4 regions of the Solibacillus kalamii genome follow, and region 4 is predicted to be linked to each of the others. Evidence: riboswitches for the same ligand, from Rfam matches in the RefSeq annotation. Region 4 holds a riboswitch; each other region holds the start of a gene.
What was found. A riboswitch is a leader RNA that binds a small molecule or an ion and turns the genes downstream of it on or off. The one in region 4 is predicted to bind S-adenosylmethionine.

Region 1 (2,207 bases), on a different contig from region 4:
CTAACCCGATCGATAAGCGAATGAGCTCTTCCGATACGCCAGCAGTTTTTAATTCTTCCGCAGATAACTGTTGGTGTGTTGTGCTCGCAGGATGAATAATTAATGAACGGGCATCGCCAACGTTCGCTACATGTGAGAACAATTCCACGTTATCGATTACTTGGCGGCCAGCTTCACGTCCCCCTTTAATACCGAACGTAATGATTGATCCGAATCCGTTTTTCAAATACTTTTTCGCTAAATCATGTGTCGCAAAATCTTCAAAGCCGTTGTAATTCACGTACTCCACAAATGGGTGGTTTCTTAAATACTCGGCAACTTTCTGTGTATTTTCATTGTGTCGGACAATACGCAAATGAAGCGTTTCAAGTCCTTGCAGGAAATTAAATGCCGCGTCAGCAGATAATGTTGGACCAAAATCACGCAATAGTTGAACACGAAGCTTTGTCGCAAATGCAGCGCCTGCTGTGTCAATTCCGTAGCGTAGACCATGGTAAGAAGTATCCGGTTCTGTAAATCCTGGATGTCTTCCTTGCGTCCAGTCAAACTTCCCGGCATCAACGACAATTCCTCCAATCGTCGTTCCATGACCGCCAATCCATTTTGTTGCAGAATGAATGACAACATCCGCGCCGAATTCAATCGGATTACTTCCATATGGGGAAGCAAATGTGCTGTCGATTAATAAAGGAAGACCATTGTCATGGGCGATGTTTGCTACCGCTTCAATATCCAGTACTTTCAAGCTTGGATTTCCGATAATTTCAGCAAAGATTGCCTTCGTTTTATCAGTGATTGCCGCTTGGAAATTTTCAGGCTTTGATTCATCTACGAATTTTACTGTAATGCCGTAACGAGGCAATGTTGTCGCGAATAAATTATAAGTCCCACCGTAAAGTGAACCTGCCGCAACAATTTCATCCCCTGCACCGGCTACGTTTAAAATAGAAAATGCTACTGCTGCTGCGCCAGATGAAAGCCCTACTGCAGCTGTGCCCCCTTCTAATAAAGCAACCCGTTCCTCAAATGCCCCGACTGTCGGGTTCATAATTCTTGAATAAATATTGCCTGTTTCCTGTAATGCAAATAGACGTTGCGCATGAGCTGTGTCATTAAATGCATAGGCCGTTGTACGGTAAACCGGAACTGCAATTGCTCCTGTTTCCGGGTCTGGCTTTTGACCCCCGTGTAATAATAATGTTTCTGGTCTTAAATTTGTCATTTTAATACCCCCAAAAATTTAATCGATGGTGAAATCGGTGTTTTTGAGGAGGATTTTTTAAATGAAAAAAACCCTCTTCAGTTAAGAAGAGGGTTGCGCATGAGCAAGTTTGCCTCCTCTTATCTTTCAAAATGATTGTCCATTTTGTAGGATTTAGCACCTTAGTCAGTTCATCACTTACTGGTTGCCGGGCATCTCAGGGCCTATTCCCTCCGCCGCTCTTGATAAGAGTTATGTGATTTGTGTTCCATCGTTGAGTCTCAGTATAAAACATACTAATCCTATATGTCAACACAAAAAATTAAAATTTTCTGATTTCTATTCTGATTTCTATTCTGATTACTCTTATCTGTATTTAACGATATGCAAAAATCCCCTCCCTATGAATTGAATAGACGCTTATAATCGACTTCAACTAAAATATTGACTAAAATAAGCTTGAAGGATATACAATCAAGTTTTTTATTACATAAAAGGGAGATGTTCACGTGAATACAAAAGAATTATTACGCAGTCACACATCTGTTCGCAAATATACAGGTGAGGAAATTTCAAAAGAAACTGTCATCGATTTAATTGAAACAGCACAAATGGCGGCAAGCTCGCATTTTGTGCAGGCATACAGTGTTATCTGGGTAACGGATGAAGAAAAGAAAACTAAGCTGGGTGAACTGTCTAAAAACGAATTCCAATTCAAAACAGCTGGTGCCTCTTTCTTGTTTTGCGTAGATTTCAAACGTTTGCAGGTAGCTGGTCAAAAACACGGAGTCGATATTTCTGCTGACACGGCTGAAAACGTGCTTGTAGGTGTAGCAGACGTTGCATTATTTGCCCAAAACTTTGTTATTGCAGCTGAATCAATGGGTTATGGCATTTGCTATATTGGCGGTGCCCGTACAAATCCTAAGGAAATTAGCGAGCTGTTCAATTTACCGGAATATGTTTTCCCGCTATTTGCGATGACGATTGGTACACCGACAAAACG
Region 2 (2,207 bases), on a different contig from region 4:
GAGCTTGAAGAAACAAGTTATTTTATTCAATACAGCCCGATCCATGAGCAGCCACTGGATGGTGATCTGGAGGAATTTGCGGATTTGGAGGAGTTTCCGGAGCCTTTCCCGACAATCGAAACGGAAGAAATCGAAGCAATTGAAGAAGCGGTGCTGATTGAATTCATTCAGCAGCAACTATCCGAACAACCGGTTGCGGAAGATGAAGTACCGCATTATATTACAAGTGTTGTTTCGACGGAATCGATCCAGATTAATGATATACCGGTCCTATGTTTTTTGCTTTTCGATCAAAAGGAAAACAGACATTTTGTGCGGGTATACAATACATTAACACGTGTATGGGATGAACAGCTGGAGACAATGTTATTCAATATAGAAAAAGAACAGCTGTAGTAAGCGTGAAATAATATTTTTAGAATTATTGCAAAATTATAAAGCACATGATACACTAATGACAATTTAATAGTCTTATCAAGAGAAGCGGAGGGACTTGGCCTTATGATGCTTCAGCAACCTCTAGTTCAACTAGAAAGGTGCTACTTCCAGCAAGGTGTGAACCTTGGCAGATAAGAACGGGTAAAAAGGCCCCTCTCATTTCTGTTTTTGCTGGAATGAGAGGGGCTTTTTATATTGTTCTGAAACAGTTTGTTTCAATCGTAAAACAATGCATTGCCTGAAAACCACAAGATTATTAAAAGATTGTTGAAAAAGTTTATGAGGGGGAAAGTGGAATGCCGATTAATATCCCGAAACATTTACCGGCGGGAGAGCTGCTTAGAAAAGAGAAGATTTTCGTTATGGAGGAAGACCGTGCGAAAACGCAACAAATTCGACCGTTAAATATTTTAGTGTTTAATTTAATGCCTGAAAAAGAAAAAACCGAGCTGCAATTGCTGCGTTTACTCGGGAATACACCGTTACAGGTAGATGTGACATTTTTAAACACGGCTACATACGAATCAAAAAATGTTTCCAAATCACATTTAGATACATTTTACCGAACATTCGACCAAGTAAAGCACCGTCGTTTTGATGGACTGATCATTACCGGTGCGCCAGTAGAGAAAATGGATTTTGAAGAGGTAGGCTACTGGAATGAAATCACGCATGTTATGGATTGGGCAAATGAACATGTCACTTCGATCATGTATATATGTTGGGGCGCCCAAGCTGCCCTGTACCACCATTTTGGTATTGGAAAGTTCGAATTGCCGAAAAAATGCTCCGGTGTCTATTCCCATGTGATTACGGATTTAACAGTAGATTTAGTGCGGGGCTTCAGCGATGAATATGTGGCACCGCATTCACGTCATACGTCGGTTTCGATTGATGAAGTGCGGGCACATCCTGACTTGCGTCTACTAAGCTATTCGGATGACGCAGGGGTGTTTATTGTTCAATCGAAAAACAATAAACATATTATGATTACCGGGCATCTGGAATATGATGCAACGACACTATCCGATGAGTACTTCCGCGATAGAGAAAAGGACCCGGACAATACGGAAATGCCGGTCAACTATTTCCCGAATAACGACCCGCTACAAAGACCGAAAAATGTTTGGCGTGCCCATTCGCATCTGTTGTTCTACAACTGGCTGAACTATTACGTATACCAAGAAACACCGTATGAATGGCATTACGTTGATGAAAATATTGAATATCATATTTAATTTGTGTAAATGAATTGAACCAGCAGGAGGTGGACTCCTGCTGGTTCAATTTTATTTAATTGCAACCCAGGCACGTTCGCGTTCGATCTGCAAACTGATTTCCCGCCCGAAGAAATCGCTTAACAATTCGTCCGTTAAAACAACTTCCCGTGCACTGGCTTCCACATTTTTTCCGTCTTTCATCAGAAGCACATGGCTAAAACAAGGGAGAATTTCTTCTACATGGTGTGTAACATAAATGAGGGTAGGGGCGTTTTCCGCTTCTGCAATCTGCTCAATCGTTTGCAGCAAGTTTTCCCGTTCAATCAGGTCCAGGCCCCCGCACGGCTCATCCAGAATTAAAATTTCTGGATCCGCCATAATGGCCCTTGCGATTTGAACACGCTGCCGTTCACCTTGTGACAAATGCTCAAATGATTTATTTGCTAAATGGTCACAGTGAAAATGTTTCATAATAGAAACGGCATGATCAATTTCTTCTTCTGTCACATCGTTGAATAGACGAAGGGCACCGAACTTCCCGCTGAGCAC
Region 3 (2,207 bases), on a different contig from region 4:
TTTAACTGCTTAATTAGAGAGATCAGTTCCATTGATGAAACATCATATACGCTCGTCGCCCCCGGGAAATCCCCTACTTTTGTCGGGTCTCCTGTCACGACAAGAATATCATGAAGTTCCAGTGCATCAAGTCCCATTAAATGTGACTGAAGCCCAATTAAATTTCGGTCACGGCACGTTAAATGCGGCAATGAACGAATTCCGTGCTCTTTTAAAATCGCAGCCATCGCGATATTACTGATGCGCGGTGAAGCAAGTGAGTTATCTGCCATCATAATGACATCGGCTCCTGCTTTAGATAACTGTTTTGCCCCTTCTACAAATCCGTCAATTTCCAGATGACGTGGCGTATCCAGTTCCACTATAACTGAACGTTCACGTTTTGCTTTTTCGTGGAGCGGCTCCTGTTTACGCGGCTCCGGAATTCGGACAAATTGTGTAGACCTGTGTTTTTCTTCTTTTGTTTCAATTGGCTGCATATTCGCCAAACGTTTTTTTACGGCTGCAATATGCTTCGGTGTCGTCCCGCAGCATCCGCCAATTAAACGGACACCTTGGTTTACGAGTTCAACTGCTGCACGTGCGAAATAATCGGTTTCCGACTCATAAACTACTCGACCATCTTCAATGTCTAATAATGATGCATTCGGATAAGCTGATAAAAAAGCTTTATTCGGTAAATTAACCCCTTCAAATGCCTGAATTGTATGGAAAGGACCTAATCGGCAGTTACTCCCAACAATATCTGCACCTAACCTTTCCAAGTCTTGAAACGCTTCATTTAACGTCATTAAATTTTGAAGGACACCCGGTTCCTGCATCGTCACTTGAGCAATGATCGGCAAATCGGTCATCGAACGTAATAGATGGACACAATGCGATAATTCTTCAAAATCGTAATACGTTTCCAATAAAAATCCATCCGGTTCACCTGCTAGTAATACTTCCGCCTGTTCTTGGAACGCAGCTAAAATTTCATCTAATGTTGCATCACTTTTACGAATTCCCCGAATACCACCAATCGTTGCCAGAACATATTGCCCATCCAGGGAAGCTGCCCGCTTTGCGATCTTTAACGCCGCTTCATTAAACTCCTTCACACGATTTTCATAACCATAACGTGCAAGCTTAATGCGGTTAGCTCCATATGTATTGGTCTGAATAATATCTGCACCTGCCGCAATATATTCACTATGAATTTTCTCTATAATATCAGGACGGGCAATATTCATTTCTTCATGGCAATAATCCAACCCATATGAATAAAGAAGTGTCCCGATTGCTCCGTCGGCTGTTAAAACCCGTGTTTGTAATTCTTCAAGTAAACCCATTGCCTTCACTCCATCATTTACAGTATTTTCAGTATTTTAAAGATACAAAAAAGCCTTCTTTCATTAAAGAAAAGAAGGCATAGTAGTTATCGACTTAATCCCTTCTCATCTTCTGGCATTCGCCACTGGATTTAGCACCTGACTTAATGTTGGTTGCTGAAGTTTCATCGGGCCAGTCCCTCGACTTCTCTTGATAAGAAATAATATGAATTTTTGAAATATTTAAATGAATCATAACGTTATCTAATACGTCCGTCAATACCCTTTAGCTGAATGAAGTATTTCTTTACATAATTCGACTAATAATGTGTTCAGCTGTTTTTTTGCCGTTCTGAATACAAGCACCGATTCCTACTCCGAAATAGGCACATCCCGCTAATAGAACATTCGGGTAATCCGTTGCCAGTTGCTGTATAACTTTTGATAAGGCTTCATTATGCGCCAAATCATAGCGCGGCATTTGGTCAATCCACTTTGTTACATTAATGACAGTTGGATCCGCTTCAACACCTAAGCTGAGACGAATGTCTTCCAATGCAACTTTTGTCAGTTCTTCATCTGACATGGCTGCCAACTCTTCATAGTGCAGATTAATATCTTTATAAAACAGGCGAACGAGTAAATTGCCTTCTGCTGACGTATGCTTCCATTTACGGCTCGTCCATGTCGATGCATTACAAACTAAATCACTATTATGCGAAACGATAAAGCCGGTACCATCAGCCGGTAATATATCGTCCGGTACTTCAAAGCCAACATACATCGTTAAAGTAGATGCCGTCGTGAACTTTTTCAGCTGTTCCTCTAATGAATCATCCTGTATTACATGACGTACCGTCTCATTTGGAACGGCCAGTACAACAATATCTGCCAATA
Region 4 (2,207 bases):
GCAACACCGATTGCATACGCCAGTTGCACTTCAGCACGGTCAGCTAGGCCAGCTGCTACAATGTTTTTAGCAACATAACGTGCTGCATATGCTGCAGAGCGGTCAACTTTTGTCGCATCCTTACCGGAGAATGCTCCGCCACCATGACGCGCATAGCCGCCGTAAGTATCAACAATAATTTTACGACCTGTAAGACCTGCATCCCCTTTAGGTCCGCCGATTACGAAACGACCTGTTGGGTTGATGAAGTATTTTGTTGCTTCATCCAATAATTGAGCAGGAACAACCGGTTTAATAACGTGCTCTTTAATATCTGTTTGAATTTGTTCTAATGTTGCTTCTTCATCATGCTGTGTTGAAATAACGATTGTATCCACACGAACAGGTTCATTGTTTTCATCATATTCGATTGTTACTTGTGTTTTACCATCCGGACGTAAATATTCCAATTCTCCTGATTTACGTACTTCTGTTAAACGACGTGCTAATTTATGAGCTAAAGAAATTGGCATCGGCATTAATTCCGGTGTTTCGTTACATGCATAGCCGAACATTAATCCTTGGTCGCCAGCACCGATTGCTTCCAGTTCATCATCTGTCATTGAACCTTCACGCGCTTCCAATGCTTGGTCAACACCTTGTGCAATGTCAGGTGATTGCTCTCCTACTGCTACTAGTACCGCAAGGTTTTCCGCATCAAAGCCGTACTTACCGCGTGTGTAGCCGATTTCTGCCACTGTATCGCGGATAATTCCTTTCATATCTACATAAGTAGAAGTTGTAATCTCACCAGATACTAATACTAAGCCTGTTGTTACCGTAGTTTCACAAGCTACACGTGCATTTGGATCTGCAGCTAAAATAGCGTCTAAAATGGCATCCGAAATTTGGTCACAAATTTTATCCGGATGTCCTTCCGTTACACTTTCTGATGTAAACAGTCGACGATTTGTCATGTCATTTCCTCCTAAATCACTTTGGCAATTGTTTTTTATTGATACGGTACTCATTACCCATGTCCGTTATATAAAGCAATTACGCAAATGCGTATCTACCTTTTAACGTCAAGCTATATTTGCTTTAACACGAGGGTCTGAAAGGCTGTAACTATATAATTTTCGCTCAGCACGAAATTGTAAAACAAAATAAAAAAAATCCTTTCTCTCATAGCCGTGTTCATCACACGTGAGGAAAGGATATTACGTTTCGTTACCTTTCACTCTTATCGTTCAAGGGAATTTTTGCCCTTGCATCAGGTTGGCACCAACACGTATAAAATATACGCAGGTTGCCGGGTTTCATAGGGCCTGCCCCTCCACCAGCTCGGGATAAGAGTATCCGTTCAATTAAACATCTTACGCAAAAAAACAAGTGCTGTCAACAAATTTTGACGTATTTCGCAATGTTTAAAATTCCGGAAAAAATAATTTGCAATTAGTATAGATTATTTCACTTAATGTGTTATACTATTTTTGAATTAGGAATCAACTCCCCTCTATAAGGGAATACTATAAAAAAGGATGGTATTTAATAGATGAATTCGGTAGAAATTGCTAACGAGCTGAAAGAACTTTTAAACGGGGAAAACATCAAAACTCAATTATCTGTTCCACAATTAGTTGAAAAAGCTACATCACGCGGAGAAGCCGTGCTGACTGTTGAAGGCGCATTACGTGCCCAAACAGGAAAATACACTGGCCGTTCTCCAAAAGATAAATATATAGTAAAAGAAGAAATTTGCAACAATAAAATCGATTGGGGCAAAGTTAACCGTCCGATTTCTGCAGAGGTATTTGATAAACTTTATGTGAAAGTTGTTAATTACTTAAAAGAACGTGACGAGTTATATGTATTCAACGGTTTTGCAGGTGCAGACAAAGAGTCTCAATTATCTATTAAAGTAATTAATGAATATGCATGGCATAATCTATTCTGTCATCAATTGTTCATCCGCCCAACAGCAGACGAATTGGCTAAACATGTTGCCGAGTTTACAATCGTATCTGCGCCAAACTTCAAAGCAGATCCTGAAGTAGACGGTACAGGATCGGAAACATTCATTATAACATCTATTGAAAAGAAAATCATCTTAATCGGCGGAACTGAGTACGCAGGTGAAATGAAGAAGTCAATCTTCGGTATTATGAACTACTTATTGCCTGAACAAGGTATCTTCCCAATGCATTGCTCTGCAAATGTTGGTGAAG

Region 1: linked by a shared signal. The riboswitch ahead of CBM15_RS08700 (O-acetylhomoserine aminocarboxypropyltransferase/cysteine synthase family protein) and the one ahead of metK (methionine adenosyltransferase) in region 4 are both predicted to bind S-adenosylmethionine.
Region 2: linked by a shared signal. The riboswitch ahead of metA (homoserine O-acetyltransferase MetA) and the one ahead of metK (methionine adenosyltransferase) in region 4 are both predicted to bind S-adenosylmethionine.
Region 3: linked by a shared signal. The riboswitch ahead of CBM15_RS18385 (bifunctional homocysteine S-methyltransferase/methylenetetrahydrofolate reductase) and the one ahead of metK (methionine adenosyltransferase) in region 4 are both predicted to bind S-adenosylmethionine.

The regions. Positions count from the first base shown of each region.
Region 1 covers NZ_NHNT01000004.1:139,876-142,082, reverse strand. The annotation lists gene CBM15_RS08700 (O-acetylhomoserine aminocarboxypropyltransferase/cysteine synthase family protein) at 1-1,222, opposite strand, end outside; SAM riboswitch class I at 1,339-1,453, opposite strand; gene nfsA (oxygen-insensitive NADPH nitroreductase) at 1,711-2,207, shown strand, end outside.
Region 2 covers NZ_NHNT01000005.1:53,381-55,587, reverse strand. The annotation lists gene CBM15_RS09280 (hypothetical protein) at 1-396, shown strand, start outside; SAM riboswitch class I at 469-576, shown strand; gene metA (homoserine O-acetyltransferase MetA) at 735-1,676, shown strand; gene CBM15_RS09270 (ABC transporter ATP-binding protein) at 1,728-2,207, opposite strand, start outside.
Region 3 covers NZ_NHNT01000018.1:18,275-20,481, reverse strand. The annotation lists gene CBM15_RS18385 (bifunctional homocysteine S-methyltransferase/methylenetetrahydrofolate reductase) at 1-1,331, opposite strand, end outside; SAM riboswitch class I at 1,434-1,531, opposite strand; gene hemG (protoporphyrinogen oxidase) at 1,618-2,207, opposite strand, start outside.
Region 4 covers NZ_NHNT01000015.1:79,597-81,803, forward strand. The annotation lists gene metK (methionine adenosyltransferase) at 1-956, opposite strand, end outside; SAM riboswitch class I at 1,220-1,335, opposite strand; gene pckA (phosphoenolpyruvate carboxykinase (ATP)) at 1,535-2,207, shown strand, end outside.